3 regions of the Streptomyces sp. SUK 48 genome follow, and region 1 is predicted to be linked to each of the others. Evidence: riboswitches for the same ligand, from Rfam matches in the RefSeq annotation. Region 1 holds a riboswitch; each other region holds the start of a gene.
The links. Region 1 has a riboswitch for cobalamin ahead of GHR20_RS27570 (cobalamin biosynthesis protein). Riboswitches for the same ligand answer to the same signal wherever they lie in the genome.
Positions count from the first base shown of each region.

Region 2: it holds a riboswitch for cobalamin, as region 1 does, so the genes downstream of both, GHR20_RS04660 (prenyltransferase/squalene oxidase repeat-containing protein) here and GHR20_RS27570 (cobalamin biosynthesis protein) in region 1, are expected to answer to the same signal.
Region 3: it holds a riboswitch for cobalamin, as region 1 does, so the genes downstream of both, GHR20_RS34605 (HoxN/HupN/NixA family nickel/cobalt transporter) here and GHR20_RS27570 (cobalamin biosynthesis protein) in region 1, are expected to answer to the same signal.

Region 1 covers NZ_CP045740.1:6,235,738-6,240,798, forward strand. The annotation lists gene cobN (cobaltochelatase subunit CobN) at 1-165, opposite strand, end outside; gene GHR20_RS27565 (cobyric acid synthase) at 162-1,670, opposite strand; gene GHR20_RS27570 (cobalamin biosynthesis protein) at 1,667-2,620, opposite strand; cobalamin riboswitch at 2,719-2,863, opposite strand; gene GHR20_RS27575 (hypothetical protein) at 3,003-3,230, opposite strand; gene GHR20_RS27580 (inorganic phosphate transporter) at 3,264-4,532, opposite strand; partial or broken gene GHR20_RS27585 (lysozyme) at 4,698-5,061, opposite strand, start outside.
Region 2 covers NZ_CP045740.1:1,100,614-1,105,674, reverse strand. The annotation lists gene GHR20_RS04670 (cobalamin-binding protein) at 1-28, opposite strand, end outside; gene GHR20_RS04665 (hypothetical protein) at 606-2,018, opposite strand; cobalamin riboswitch at 2,121-2,250, opposite strand; cobalamin riboswitch at 2,314-2,444, shown strand; gene GHR20_RS04660 (prenyltransferase/squalene oxidase repeat-containing protein) at 2,651-5,061, shown strand, end outside.
Region 3 covers NZ_CP045740.1:7,783,932-7,788,992, reverse strand. The annotation lists gene GHR20_RS34615 (heavy metal translocating P-type ATPase) at 1-823, opposite strand, end outside; gene GHR20_RS34610 (hypothetical protein) at 820-1,050, opposite strand; gene GHR20_RS34605 (HoxN/HupN/NixA family nickel/cobalt transporter) at 1,240-2,331, opposite strand; cobalamin riboswitch at 2,359-2,562, opposite strand; gene GHR20_RS34600 (ferritin-like protein) at 2,816-3,958, shown strand; gene GHR20_RS34595 (ALF repeat-containing protein) at 3,970-4,524, opposite strand; gene GHR20_RS34590 (GNAT family protein) at 4,646-5,061, opposite strand, start outside.

The DNA.
Region 1 (5,061 bases):
GCCGCCGAGGAGGCGTACGACGGCGAGGTCCGCGCCCGCCAGCAGCCGCGGCAGCTCCTCGGCGACGTCGACCCGGGTGGGGTTGCCGATCAGATAGCCGGCCCCACTGGCCCGGGCCGCCAGCAGATCCGTGTCGGCGGTGGACAACAACAACACTGTGCTCATGCGGGCGCTCCCGGTGGGATGAAGGGCAGTCCTTGCGGCGCGCCGGACTCGATGAGCCGCCACAGCGCGTCCGTGTCCGCGTGCTGTTCGATCAGGTCGCCGAGCCGGTCGAGCTGCTCCTCGCGCAGCGCGGCGAAGGAGGTGTCCGGCGCGGGCACGAAGCGGCGGCCCGCGGCGGCGGCCACCTCGCGCAGAAAGGCCCGGCGGAAGCCGTCCGACTCCAGGGAGCCGTGCCAGTGGGTGCCCCAGGTGGCGCCCACCCGGCAGCCGTCCAGGAAGGGTTCGCCGCCGCCGACCCGGGCGACGCCGTGATGGATCTCGTACCCCTCGACCGGTTCGCCGAGGGCCCGGCCGGTGGGGCGGGTGAGGGTCTTCTCGCGGGCGAACCGCACTCGCACGGGCAGCAGCCCGAGGCCGGGGACGGCGCCGGCCCGCGACTCCACGTCGTCCTCGATGTGCTCGCCGAGGATCTGGAAGCCGCCGCAGACGCCGAGCACGGGCCGGTGTTCGGCGGCCCTGCGGGCGAGCGCGTCGGCGAGGCCGCGCTCGCGCAGCCACCGGAGCGCCCGGACGGTGCCCCGGGTGCCGGGGACGACGACCAGGTCGGCGTCGGCCAGCTCCTCCGGGCGGTCCACGAACCGCACCACGACGCCGGGTTCGGCGGCCAGCGCGTCCACGTCGGTGAAGTTGGACATCAGCGGGATCGCGCACACGGCGACGCGCAGCACGTCCGCGCCGAGCGGGGGAGCGACGGCCGACTCCCGCACCGCGCCCCGCAGGGAGACGCGGAGGCCGTCCTCCTCGTCGATGCCGAGCCCGTGCCGGAACGGCAGCACGCCGTACGCCGGCCGCCCGGTGAGGCCCTTGAGCATGTCCAGCCCCGGCTCCAGCAGCGAGACATCGCCGCGGAACTTGTTCACCAGGAACCCGGCGACCAGCTCCTGGTCCTCGGGCGAGAGCAGTGCGAGGGTGCCGAAGAAGGAGGCGAAGACGCCGCCGCGGTCGATGTCGCCGACGACGAGCACGGGCAGCCGGGCGCCGCGCGCGATCCCCATGTTGACGATGTCGGTGCGGCGCAGATTGATCTCGGCCGGGCTGCCCGCGCCCTCGCAGATCACCGCGTCGTACTGTCCGCGCAGCTCGGCCAGACAGTCGAGGACCGTGCCCAGCAGCCGCTGCTGGCGTCCGCCGTGGTAGCCGCGCGCGCTCATCTCGCCCACCGGCTTGCCCAGCAGCACCACCTGGCTGCTCTGTTCGCCGCCCGGCTTGAGCAGCACGGGGTTCATCAGCGCGGTCGGCTCGATCCGGCACGCCTGGGCCTGCATGGCCTGGGCCCGCCCGATCTCGGCGCCCTCGCGGGTGACGAAGGAGTTGAGGGACATGTTCTGCGCCTTGAACGGCGCGACTTTCACGCCCTGGCGCACCAGCCAGCGGCAGATCCCGGCCGTCACGACGCTCTTGCCGGCGTCGGAGGTGGTGCCGGCGACGAGGAGCCCACCGTTCACTTCCCGCGTCCCTTCCGTGCGTTGACGAGGAGGCGCGCGGCGACCGTGGTGCCGAGCGCGAGCAGGCCGACGCGCCGGGAGAGCCGTACGGCCCGCCCGATGTCGGCGACCTGTACGGCCCGTCCGGTGGCGCCGCCCAGCACGGGACGGTGCTCGACGCGGCCGCCGTAGGAGAGGGTGCCGCCCAGGCGTACGCCGAGGGCGCCCGCGAAGGATGCCTCCACGGGACCGGCGTTGGGGCTCGGATGGCGGCGGGCGTCGGCGCGCCAGGCCCGCAGGGCGCGGCGCGGATCGGGTCCGGCCGCGGCGGCGAGGACGGCGGTCAGCCGGGCTCCCGGCCAGCCGGCCACGTCGTCCAGGCGCGCGGACGCCCAGCCGAAGCGGCGGTACCGGGCGGACTTGTGACCCACCATCGCGTCCAGGGTGTTGACGGCCCGGAAGCCGAGCAGCCCCGGCACGCCGGCGGCGGCGCCCCACACCAGGGCGCCCACGACCGCGTCGGAGGTGTTCTCGGCGACCGACTCGACCACGGCCCGCGCGATCCCGTCGGCGTCCAGCGCCTGCGGGTCCCGGCCGCACAGATGCGGCAGCCGGGCGCGGGCTCCCTCGATGTCCCCGGCGGTCAGGGCGGCCCCGATGGCCTCGGCCTCGCGGGCGAGGGAGGTGCCGCCGACGACGGCCCAGGCGGCCGCGGCGGTCAGGGCGGCGGAGGCGGCGGGGGAGGGGCGTACGACGCGTGCGGCCAGCGCTCCGAGCGCGACGGCGCCACCGGCGCACACGGTGGTGTGCAGGGTGCCCCAGCCGCGGTGGTCGTGCCACAACGCGCCCTCGACGGCGGCGGCCGCACGCCCGAACGCGGCGACCGGGTGCCCGCGGCGGGGATCGCCGAGGAGGAGGTCGCCGAGGAGTCCGGCGGCGGCGCCGTACGCGTAACTGCGATCGGCGGCCATCGGCTCAGCCGGCCGTGGTCACCGCGGCAGTGGTGCTGGTACTGGTCCTTCGGCAGCCGAGCATGGCGATGTGTCCTCACTCAGGGTGTCCGCGCCCTGGTTCGACGTGATCCGGCGGCGAGAGTTCCTGGCTACCCGGGGAGTTCTTCCCCGGTGACAGTGGCGGGACCGCGCCGGATTCGCACCGGCTTCCTCTTCTGCTGCCGTAGATGGCGTGGGCAGTCCACCACGCCCCCGGAACGGCCGTCAACTTGCCGTTGACCTGCGGGAGTGTGCAGATTCCCACACCACGAGGGGTGGCCGGGGCATGCGAGAGGCTCCCCTGCCGCGGGCGCGGAGGGGAGCCTTCGGGGAACTGCCGGGGCCGACGCGGGCCCCGGGCTCAGGGCTTGGCGACGATCAGGAGGATGCCGTACGCCACCGCCGCCGCGCAGGCCGCGAAGCAGACGTAGGCGCCGGTGACGGCGAGCGTGGCGGAGCCGCCCTCGGCCGCGGCCTTCTCGCGCCGGGCGAGGCCGTTGACGCCGAGGGTGAACAGGACCACCAGGCCCACGGTGAACGCGAGGCTGACGCCGAAGACGGAGCCGATGGCCGCCCAGTCGATCTTCATGGGGTCGCTTCCTTGGTGAACGGGGCTCGGGGGTCAGACGGTGGCGGGCGGGGCCGTGGCGGCGGCGGAGGCCGTCGCTTCGGCGGCCGGGGCCTGCGCGGGGGCCGGGATGGTGGCCGTCAGGTCCTCGGTGATCGTGCCCGCGGGCGGGGGGCTCACCGCGGCGATGGCGGTGGTCACCACGCCGGAGGGCTCCGCGGCCGGGTCGGCGACCACGTTGGTGTGGTCGATGACCTCGCGCCGGGACAGCTTGTAGATCCAGGCGCTCGCGGCGACCAGGAAGACGGCGACCGCGGCGGTGCCCCCGTCGCCGAGTCCGGTGACGGCCTCGGCGCCCGCGCCGACCAGCGCGGCGGCCGGCAGGGTGAGCACCCAGGCGACGGCCATCCGGGTCGCGGTGGACCAGCGGACCACACCGCCCTTGCGGCCGAGGCCCGAACCCATCACCGCGCCGGAGACGACGTGGGTGGTGGAGAGGGAGAAGCCGAGGTGGGAGGAGGCCAGGATGGCGGTCGCGGCGCTGGTCTGCGCGGCGAAGCCCTGGCGGGGCTCCAGATCGGTGAGGCCGGTGCCCATGGTGCGGATGATGCGCCAGCCGCCGATGTAGGTGCCGAGCGCGATGGCGAGGCCCGCGGAGAGGATCACCCAGGTGGGAGGGTTGGAGCCGGGGGCGATGGCGCCGCCCGCGATCAGCGCGAGGGTGATGATGCCCATCGTCTTCTGCGCGTCGTTGGTGCCGTGCGCGAGGGAGACCAGCGCGGCGGAGGCGACCTGTCCGGCGCGGAAGCCCTTGCGGGTGGCCTCGCCCTCGGTCCTGGTGCCGGCCCGGTAGGAGAGCCGGGTCGCCACCAGCGCGGCGAGACCCGCCACGACCGGCGCGGCGACCGCGGGCAGCAGCACCTTGGTGACCAGCACCTCGCCGTGCACGGCGCCGAATCCGGCGGAGGCGACGGCGGCGCCGATCAGACCGCCCATCAGGGCGTGCGAGGAACTGGAGGGCAGGCCCACCAGCCAGGTCAGCAGGTTCCAGAGGATCGCGCCGACCAGGGCGGCGAAGATGACCTCGGGGCGGATGCCGCTCTCGTCGACGAGTCCCTTGGAGATCGTGTTGGCGACCTCCACGGAGAGGAAGGCGCCCACCAGGTTGAGGGTGGCGGACATGGCTACCGCGAGCTTCGGCTTCATCGCGCCGGTGGAGATGGTGGTGGCCATCGCGTTCGCGGTGTCGTGGAAACCGTTCGTGAAATCAAACGCGAGTGCGGTGACCACCACAATCGCGAGGATCAGCGAGAAGCTTTCCATTTACCCAGACAATCATTCGAGGTCGTTGTCCGGATGAACGTAGGCAACCTGGGTGAACGGAAGATGAACTGGGGCGGGCAGAGGAGTGACCGCATCGGGGGTATGAGGCTCCGCTTCCGCTTCCGGAACCCCCGGTGCCCCTGCGCCCCTTGGGTCGCCGGCCGCGGCGAAGGTCCGCAGCCTGCCGGAGGTGCCGTTGAAGAGATTCTGGTCACCCGGCAGCCGGCCGGAGGTGGCGTACTGCCAGAAGGTCCAGTACTGCCAGCCGCCCGGCAGCTCGCCCGGGTCCGAGGTGCCGTGCCGGGCGACCCACAGGGGGTGCCGGGAGGCGAAGGCGTGACTGTCGCCGGTGCACTGCCTCCACCAGTGGGCCGTGGTGTAGATCACGGGGCGGCGGCCGGTCTCGCGGGCCAGCTCGTCGCTGAACGACCAGATCCAGGCCGTCATGCGCTTCCAGCCCAGCCGGTAGCACGGGTGCTTCGCGCTGTACGGGTTGTACTCGATGTCCAGCGCGGGCGGCAGCGTCCAG
Region 2 (5,061 bases), 5.1 Mb from region 1:
CGGCGGGGAGAAGGGAGACGATCCGCATGCGCTGAGCCTATGCCGGGGGCCCACCTGAGGCCGTGCCGAGCGGGCACCGGCGGCCCGGACACCGGGGACGGGGCCGCGACGCGCCGTACCTCCGGTGCAGGGTGGGCATGCCGCGCCTCATATGCCGAGCGGGGATCGCCGTCCCGTCGCCGGGCATGGCGAGCCGGGCCTGCCGCGCTGATCCTCGCCTGCCGCCTGCCGCCTGCCGCCTGCCGCCTGCCGCCTGCCGCCTGCCGCCTGCCGCCTGCCGCCTGCCGCCTGCCGGGTGCCGAGTGCCGCCGTGTGCCGAGGACATCGGAGTATGGGGCGAGTGGTCCGAGGCGCGTGCCGAACCGAGGCGCCGGCCGGCGCCAGGCCCCCGCACCGGGCTCCCTCGCGCCGACCTTCCGCGGCGAGCCCCCCGCCGAGCCCCCGTCTCCGGCGGCGAGCCTCCTGGCGCCGGGCCCCCACAGCGAGCGCCCCGCGCCTGACGACCCGCAGCGTGCCCCCTTCCGAGTGCCCGCCCCTCACCGCGGCGAGCGCCCCCGGCCGAGCCGCCCCGCGCCCCCAGAGCCCCGCCCCTCAAGCACCTCCTGTCATGCCCCCCAGCGCACCGCGATCGTGTCGCCCACGCCGATGGTCGTGTCGCGGGTGGCGGTGGCGAAGGCCGAGCCGTCGATGCTGGCCTTCCAGGTGTTGGAGCCGCTGTTCGCCTTGCCGTTGAGGGTGGTGACGGTGCCGGAGCCGGAGGCCGGGGTGATGTCCGTGACGCAGCCGGACGGGGTCGCCGTGCTCTTGGCGGCGTCGAGGACCGCGCCCAGCGTGGTCGTGGTGCCGGTCGGCGTGAGCGCGACGGAGCACACCTTCAGGCCGCCCGCCCCGTCGTCCACGCTGAGCGCCAGCTTCGTCGCCGTACCGGAGGTGAACGAGCCCTGGCCCACCCACTGCGGGGCACCCGGCGTCGTGGGCGCGGGCGGCGCCGCGGTGAAGCCGCCGCCGGCCACCGCGCGCAGGGCGTCGATCGAGGAGTACGCCGTCGGCGAGGCGTCACCCGGCTGGTACCTGAAGCCGCCGCCGGGATTGAACTGCTGCGCGATCAGGAAGTCCACCGGGGTCTTCCCGGCCGAGGTGAGGAAGTCACCGGTCTGCGGGTTGATGCCGCACGCGTTCAGCCCGGACACCGCCCAGCCGTTGGAGTCGGTGTTCACGCCGAACATCGCGTTGAAGGCACCGCTGTTCGCCACCAGCTTGCTCTTCAGGAACGCCTTGGCGCGGACGATCCCGCTGTCGGTGCCGGGCACCCCGGACGTGCACAGCGCGGCCATCGCGGCGCCGGTCATGTCGATGTCGCTGGTGGCGGCGAGCTGGCTCGGATTCCCCTCCGCCTTGCCGTAGTTCCAGCCGCCGTCGTTGTGCTGGTTGGCCCGGATGCGGGCGACGACGGAGTCACGCAGCGCCCCCGGTATCCGCGCCTGCCCGGACTGCGTCTTCGCGCCGTTCAGGGCGAGCGCGGCGAAGACGGTGCCGTTGAAGTTGGCCGACGGGCCGAAGTAACCGGTCTCCGAGGTCTGCCAGTAGCCGTAGATGTCGGCGATCAGATCCCGCGAGGCGGACACCCGGGCCGGATCGATGCCCGCGGCGTACGCGTTCAGCACGGCGCGCTCGTAGTCGGTGACGACGGGGGAGGAGGACGGCCAGGCGGTGGTGGAGAGCAGATTCCGGTAGACGGATCTCGCGTTCTTGCTGGTGTCGCCCCCGGGCGTGACGTCCACCGCGGCGGTGCCGGCCGCGGCGAGCGCGCTGAACGCCCACTCGTTGGACAGTCCGGAACCGGCGTACGAACCATCGGCCGCCTGGAGGGACTTGAGGTAAGCGACGCCGTTCGTCTTCGAGGTGGTGATCTGCGCCGGGGAGGACGTGGCCGCTGCGGGCAGCGTGCCGAGGGTGAACGCGCCGAGCGCGGCGGCCGCGACGAGCGCGGGACGGCGGAGGGACAGCGGACGGATCATGGCCTGCTCCTTGGATGGAGGACGCCGACCCCACTCGGTGCCATGGCCCATCGATCCGGGGGCAGCGGGTGCAGGCCGCCGTCCGGAACGCGTGGACCGGCTTCCAAAAGTGCTACACCGCCTGGGCATTCGGGCTCGGGACGGCCCCGCCGTCCCATACCGCTGCGCGTCAGCCCCGGACTCCCACCGGGTTCCCCCATTCGGCAGACCGAGACGGTACCCGACGGCCAACCCGCCCGCCAGCGACCGTCCCCGGTCCGTGCGCCGCGTCACGGGCCGCTCTTGACGCTTCCTGTGAAGCGTGCTCAAATCCGGCTGATACGCAATGAGTTCCAGGGGAAGCCGGTCGAATTCCGGCGCTGACCCGCAACCGTAGGCCCGGCACCGTCCCGGGCGAGCCGGACTGCCTGGAGCGTGACCTGCAACAGACGCCGTCGTGGACTGCGGCGTGGTGCGAACGGCTTCCGGGCTCCTTCCGTGCTCCGGGGGCCCCTCTGCCACGCCCGTGCCCGCGCCGGCCGACAGAGGGGGCCGTGGTGGGGACCGGGCAGCGAAGAGACGAGCGGGCGAGGGCGATTCCGCCCCGCGTGGCGGCACAGGCGACGGCCCTGTGTGTACTGCTCGCGGCCTGCATGACCTTCCTCACGATCACGGTCACGCCCGCGACGGCGGACGGCACCGGCGGCTGCACCGCGACCAGGGGCGCCCTGGTCGCCGTGGACTTCGGGCCCTTCGGCGGCCCGGTGGAACACGGCTGCGACCTCACCCCCACCACCGGCTACGACCTGCTGCACGACGCCGGCTTCAGCACCGCCGGCACCCAGCACGACGGCCCCGCCTTCATCTGCCGCATCGGGTACGGCGCCTTCGACTCCGGTACGCAGTACCCGACATCGGACAAGGAGTCCTGCGTCCTGACCCCGCCCGCCACGGCGTACTGGTCGTACTGGATCGCCGCCCCGGGTCAGAAGGACTGGACCTACAGCCCGTACGGCGCCATGGACCGCAAGCTCAAGGACGGCGACGTCGACGCCTGGGTCTACGGCGGCACCGATGTCCAGGGCTCCACCGGCAAACCCACGTTCACCCCCGACGACGTACGCGGCGGCGACCCCTCCGGGCCCGGCCCGGGCGGCCCCACCGGTGCCCCCGGCAAGCTCGACACGAAGGCCGCCGCCACCTGGCTGACCGGCCGACTCACCGACGGTGAAAGGGTCGTGGACGACGGTGCCACCACCCCCGACTACTCGCTGACCGCCGACACCGCGTTCGCGCTCGCCGCCGCGAACGGCAAGAGCGCCGCGCTCGACAAGGTCACCGGCTATCTCGCCGCCCACACCGCGGACTTCGCCTACCCGGACGGCACCGGCCAGGCGCCCGACGCCACCGCCGTGGCCCGGCTCGCCCTCCTCGCCGAGATCACCGGCCGCGACCCGCGCGCCTTCGGCGGCCACGACCTGCTCGCCGCCCTCACCGCCAACGTGTGCGCGGCGGGCCCGGAGTCCGGCGAGGCCACCCCCGGCTGCACCGCCAAGGGCGACTTCCGCGCCTCCTCCTACACCGAGGGCCAGGCCCTCGCGGTCCTCGCCCTGCTGCGGGCCGGCGTGACACCCCCGGCCGCCGCGGTCGACCGCCTCACCCGACTCCAGTGCAAGGACGGCAGTTTCACCAGCATCCTCATCCGGTCCGGCGAGTACTGCGACCCCGACCCCGCCACCACCGGGCTCGTCGCCCTGGTGCTGCACCGGGCGGGCGGCCACGAGGACGCGGTGAGCGCCGCCCGCGCCTACCTCGGCGGCGCCCAGCGCGCCGACGGCGCCCTCCCCGGCTACACCGGCTCGACCACCGGCTCCGTCAACGCCACCGCGTACGCCGCCCAGGCACTGGCCGCCCTCGGCGACACCACCCGCGCCACCGCGGCCGTCGGCTGGCTGTCCCGGCAGCAGCTGAAGAGCGGCGGCTTCGGCTTCGAGGAGGGCGCCACCGACCCGGCCGTCTACGCGACCTCGCCCGCCGTCCTCGCCGGCAGCGGCACCAGCCTGGTCACCCTCACCACCAAGGCCACCGGACCCACCCCGCCGCCGACCTCGCCGAGCGGCACCCCGACCACCCCCGCCCCCGCCCCGGGCGCGGGCCCCGACCTGAAGAAGGGCGTCGCCTACCTCACCACGGCGGCCAACCTCAGGCAGGGCCAGTACTACGGCGACGGCACCACCTCGGGGCGCGCCGACTTCGGCCTCACCATCGACGGCGCCTACGCGCTCGCCGCCACCGGCCTGGACAACGCCAGGCTGCGCGGCATCGTCGACTTCCTCGACCACCGAGGCAAGGACGGCGCGGGCCGCACGGTGGACGACTGGACGAATGTCGGCACCTCCTACGCGGCGGCCGGCTCCCTCGGCAAGACCGCCCTGCTCGCCGAGGCCGTGGGCCGCGACCCCCGGCACTTCGCCGGACACGACCTGATCGCCGCCCTCGACAAGGCCGTCTGCGCCAAGGCCGGCACCGGTGGCGACCGCGCCTGCGCGGCGAAGGGCGCCTACACCTACGCGCCCTCCGTCTTCGCCCAGTCCCTCGCCGTCATGGCCCAGGTGCGCGCGGGCGACACCACCTCGGCCCAGCGGCCGATCGCCTACCTGGAGAGCCTTCAGGAGAGCAGCGGCGCCTGGCCCAGCCTGATCCCGTCCACCAAGGACTCCGACGTGGACTCCACCGCCATCGCCGCCATGGCCCTCGACCTGGCCGGCGGCGCCACGGCGGACAAGGCCGTGGCCAAGGCGCTGACCTGGCTCGCCTCCCGGCAACTGGCCGACGGCGGCTTCCCCGGCACCGCGGGAGACTCCGTCAACTCCGCGGCTCTCGCCGTACAGGGCCTGTCGCTGGACGCGCCGAAGTACGCCCGGCAGATCGCCAAGGCCCGCACGTTCCTCGCCTCGCAGCAGAACGGCGACGGCGGGTTCGCGGTGGCCAAGGGCGGTGACCGCCGTTCCGACCTGCGCGCCTCCACCCAGGCCGTCGGCGGCGCCACCGGCATCTCCTTCGG
Region 3 (5,061 bases), 1.5 Mb from region 1:
CCGGCCGCACCACGAAGGTCTGCCCCACGCGCAGCCGCTCGACCGGGATCGACCGCTCGCCGAGCTCGTCGCGCACCGAGACCTTCTTGGCCGCCAGCTCGGCGAGCGACCGCAGCGCCGCCCCGGTCCCCCGCCGGGCCCGCCCCTCCAGGAACCGTCCGGTCAGCACGAACAGCGGGACGCTGACGGCCGCTTCCAGATACAGGTGCGCCCTGCCGTCCGACGCGGAGGGCAGGAGGCTGAACGACATCCGCATCCCGGGCTCACCCGCCCCGCCGAGGAACAGCGCGTACGCCGACCACGCGAACGACGCCACGATCCCCAGCGAGACCAGGGTGTCCATCGTGGCCGTGGAGTGGCGCAGCCCCCGCAGCGCGCGGAGGTGGAAGGGCCAGGCGCTCCACACGGCCACCGGAGCGGCCAGCACGAAGCACAGCCACTGCCAGTTCCCGAATTGCAGGGCCGGCACCATGGAGAGCACCAGCACCGGTACGGCCAGCAGCGCGGTCACCGTGATGCGCTCCCGCTCGCGCCGGGACCCGGCCTCCTCCTCGTCCTCGGCCCTCGCAGCCACCTCGGCGACCTCGGTCACCGGCAACGCGGCCTGGTACCCGGCCTGTTCGACCGCGGTGACGAGGCTCTCGGGCGCGACATCGGCCGGGTGGCTGACCCGGGCGAGCCCCGTGGCCAGGTTGACCGTGGCCGTGACGCCGTCCAGCCTGCCGAGCTTCTTCTCCACCCGGCGGACACAGGCCGCGCAGGTCATCCCGCCCACGGTGAGGTCGGTGACGACGAGTTCCGCCGCCGGTTCGAGAGCGGTCACTCGCCGCCCCCATGACTCATCCCGGGCATGTCGCCCGTACCGCCGCCGCTCCCGCCGCTCCCGGTGCCGTGCATGCCGGGTGCCACCGGCCCCGCCGCCGAGCCGACGGCGTAGGACACCGAGAACAGCAGCACCAGCAGGAGCAGGAATCCGCAGAGCGCGGGAGGCGGCAGCAGCCTGCCGGGGGTCGTACGGGTGGAGCCGGGTGACAACGGGATATCGGCCATGCCCGACCTTCCTGGTCGCATCGGACCGTCGTGCGAGAGCTGGCGGTGGAAGCCGTACCGTCGCAGTAGTCGGACCGGTGGAGCGTCGAGTTCCGGGGCATGATCGTGACGTACGCCATAGCCGTCGGCGCCCCCGGTGCCCACCGGCGCTGACGACGGCTCACGGAGGTCCCGGGAGCGGCCGGAGGGTCAGCCGCCCTCGCCGAGCCGGCCCGCCCACCGCTGCTCCACCCTGGCCAGCCGCCAGTACGCCAGGGCCGCCGCCCACACGACCACGAACAGGCCGACGATGACGTACCCCACGTTGTCCAGGTCCAGATCGGCGATCCAGCCGGTCACCGCGTCGCTCAGGTCGAGCTTCTCGTGCAGCACGCCGACCAGTTCGATGGTGCCGATCAGGAAGGCGACCGCGATGGACAGGCCGGTGATGGTCAGGTTGTAGAACACCTTGCGCACCGGGTTGGAGAACGCCCACTGGTAGGCGAAGTTCATGAAGGTGCCGTCGAGGGTGTCGAACAGGCTCATCCCGGCGGCGAACAGCAGCGGCAGGCACAGGATCGCGTACCACGGGAGCCCGGCCGCGGCGCCGCTGCCCGCCATCACCATCAGGGTGACCTCGGTCGCGGTGTCGAAGCCGAGCCCGAACAGGAAGCCCAGCGGGAACATCTGCCCGGGCCGGGTGATCGACCTGGTGAAGCGGCCCAGGAACCGGTTCATGAACCCCCGCGAGTCCAGGTGCTGTTCCAGCGCGGTCTCGTCGTACGTGCCCGCTCGCATCGCGCGGAAGACCCGCAGAATGCCCGCGAGCGCCACGAGGTTGAGCGCCGCGATGAGGTAGAGGAACGTCCCGGAGACCGTGGTGCCGACGACGCCGAGGGTCTGGTGGGTGCGGGAGTCGTCGTCGAGCAGGGTGCCGGCGAGCTGTGCGCCGCCCGCGACCAGGGCCGCCATGGCGACCACCACGCTGGAGTGGCCGAGCGCGAACCAGAAGCCGACCGACACCGGACGCTTGCCGTCGGCCATCAGCTTGCGGGTGGTGTTGTCGATCGCGGCGATGTGATCGGCGTCGAACGCGTGCCGCATGCCCAGGGTGTACGCGGTCACCCCGAGGCCGATCCCGAACGCCTTGGAGCCGATCTCGTAGTGGCCGGGCACGACCAGCAGGAACAGGATGCCGAACGCCACGACGTGCAGGGCGGCGATCACCACCAGCAGCCCGGCGGTACGGACGGTGTCCTCGCGCCGCCAGTGAAATCGGGTCGGCTCTGCGGGCAGGGTCATGCGGTCACGCTCCAGCACCTCGTGGATCAGCTCGTGAAGTGCCGTGGCCGGTCTCCTGGCTTACGGGTGCGCGCGTGTACGTCCCGGCCTTCCCGTCCGCCGGGCGGCGAACAGTGACCGTGCAGAACTGGGACGGGCACTCCCCGATCACAGTGGCGAGGGCCGCTCCGGTCTGAGCCCCGCTGAGGGCTGTCACCGGTCTTCCCGAACACCACGGCCCGCCCACCGTAGAGCCGTCCCCCCGCTTGCGCGCAACCACGGCTCCGCTCGGGTATCCAAGATCACATCCGGTCTCCCGGTACGGGCGACCCGTCGATCCCCAGGTAGTCGTCGCGAGCCGCGGCCTGGTTCCCGGTTCTGGACCGACGGCGTGAGAAGCCGCGTCGGCCGTCGCGGACACCCCTCAGGGACCGGGCGAGGCTGCTAGCTTCGCGCACCTGGTTCGAGGGCGATGCCGGGAGCACCGGCGGGTACGGAGGCGGCGGTGACGAAGGCGACCGGAATTCCCGAGGAGCCGGCCGGATCTCCTGTGCGGCGTCGCAGTCTCCTGGCGTCCGCCGCGCTGGCCGCGGGCACGCAGGTCTCGGCGGCCGCGTGCGCTCCCGGTCGCCCGCCCGCGAAGCCCGCACGGCACATTCCGGCACGGCGCGGGAGGGTGGCCCGCCTGATCACCGTCCCCGAGAAGCACCGCGGTGTCGACTGGCTCAGATCGGCCCTCCAGGTGGCCGTGGAGATCGAGTTCTCCACCATCCCGCCCTATCTGTGCGGCTGGTGGTCCATCAAGAACCGCACGTGCGACGCCGCCCGGCTGATCCGGCGCATCGTCTCCGACGAGATGTACCACCTCGGGATCGTCTGCAATCTGCTGGTCGCGCTGGGGGGCCGCCCCCGGATCAAGGGAGCGGCGCCGGTCTACCCGGGCCCGCTGCCGGGCGGCGTGCATCCGGGGGTGGACGTATACCTGTCAGGCTTGACCAGGGCGCTCGTACGGGACGTGATGATGGCCATCGAGGCGCCCGCGGCACCACTGACCGGCAGCGCGCGCGACCCTCTCAGCATCGGCCACTTCTACGACGAACTGCTCACGGCGTTCCGGTCGGTGGCCCCGGATCTGTCCGCCGACCGGCAGCTGTGCGAACGCGTCGGCGAGGACGTCCTCAGGCCCGTCAGAACGCTCGACGACGTCGAGCGCTCGATCGAGGTCATCAAGGACCAGGGGGAGGGCACCTCGGTCTCCCCCGCCGACGACCTGGGAGACGGACACCTGGCGCACTACTACGCGTTCGCCGAGATCTACCACGGACGTCGGCTGCGGGAGGCCGACGGCACATGGCAGTTCACCGGGGCTCCGGTCCCCTTCCCCGACACGCGGCCCATGTCCGTCGTCCCGGCGGGCGGCTGGCCCCGGCCGCCCGCCGGGGCCCGCAGGCTCCTGGACGACTTCGACGACACGTACACCACGGTTCTCGACGCGCTCGAAACGGCGTGGCGGGAGGGCGACCACCACAGCCTGAGGACCGCCGTGCGTCGTATGCGCAGGCTGGAGACCCCCGCCGTGGAACTGATGGAGATGCCTGTCACCGGCCCCGGGGCGACCTACGGCCCTCAGTTCCGTCCGCGCGGCTGACCAGGGGCCGGTCAGACCTGGTACTGGCCGACGGTGATGAAGTAACGCAGCTCCTCCGGCGTGCCGTCCATGGCCTTCTCGGCCGCGGCGCGCAGGGCCTTGCTGATGCCGGGGCGGGCCAGGATCCGGGCGGTGGCGACGCGGTCGTCCTCCGCCCGGGCGAGCCGCAAGCCGCTCTTCAGGAACGCGGCCCGGTCGGCCGGGCTGCCGTCGAGAGCCTTGTTCGCCTCCCGCTTGACGGCCTTGCCGGAGGCCGGGTCGGCCAGCAGCCGAACGATGGCAAAGGCGTTGTCCTCGTCCTGGGCCTTGGCGTAGCCGGTGGCGAGGAACGCGGCCCGGTCGGCCGGCGTGCCGTCGAGAGCCTTATTGGCCTCCCGCCTGACGGCCTTGCCGGCGGCCGGGTCGGCCAGGATCCGGGCGATGGCGACGGCGTTGTCCTCGTCGGAGCCGGCCACCGCGGACGTGTGCGGGACGGCCGGGGCGGCGGCGAAGGACGGGCCGGCCAGCAGCAGTACCGGAGTCAGTGCGGTGGCGGCCAGGACGAGCGTCGCGCGGGTCTTGTTCATGGGTCCCCCTCGTCGGAACCGGTCTGGTGACCGATCCCGTTGGTCAACAGAAGGAAATGATCTTATGTCAGATGATCATTCGGATCGATGGCCTGTGCTGTCCGTACGGCGAGCGCCGGCGTCACGGCTTCTCGTCGAGCGCGCCGGCCGAGCGCAGATCGGCAAGGGACCGCTTCTGGCGGCCTCGCGCGTCGAAGTTGTCGGGCGAGAGCCACTCCCGCAGGGCCTTGCCGGCCTGTGGCCACTCGGAGTCGAGCAGGGAGTACCAGGCCGTGTCACGACTGCGGCCCTTGTAGACCACGGCCTGACGGAAGATCCCCTCGAAGGTGAAGCCCAGGCGCAGGGCCGCCCGGCCCGAGGGCGCGTTCAGGCTGTCGCACTTCCACTCGTAGCGCCGGTAGCCGAGTTCGTCGAAGACATAGGACATGAGCAGGAACTGGGCCTCCGTGGACGCCGGAGTCTGCTTCAGCAGCGGTGAGAAGGCCACGCTGCCGACCTCGACGACGCCGTTGGACGGATCCTGGCGCATCAGGGAGA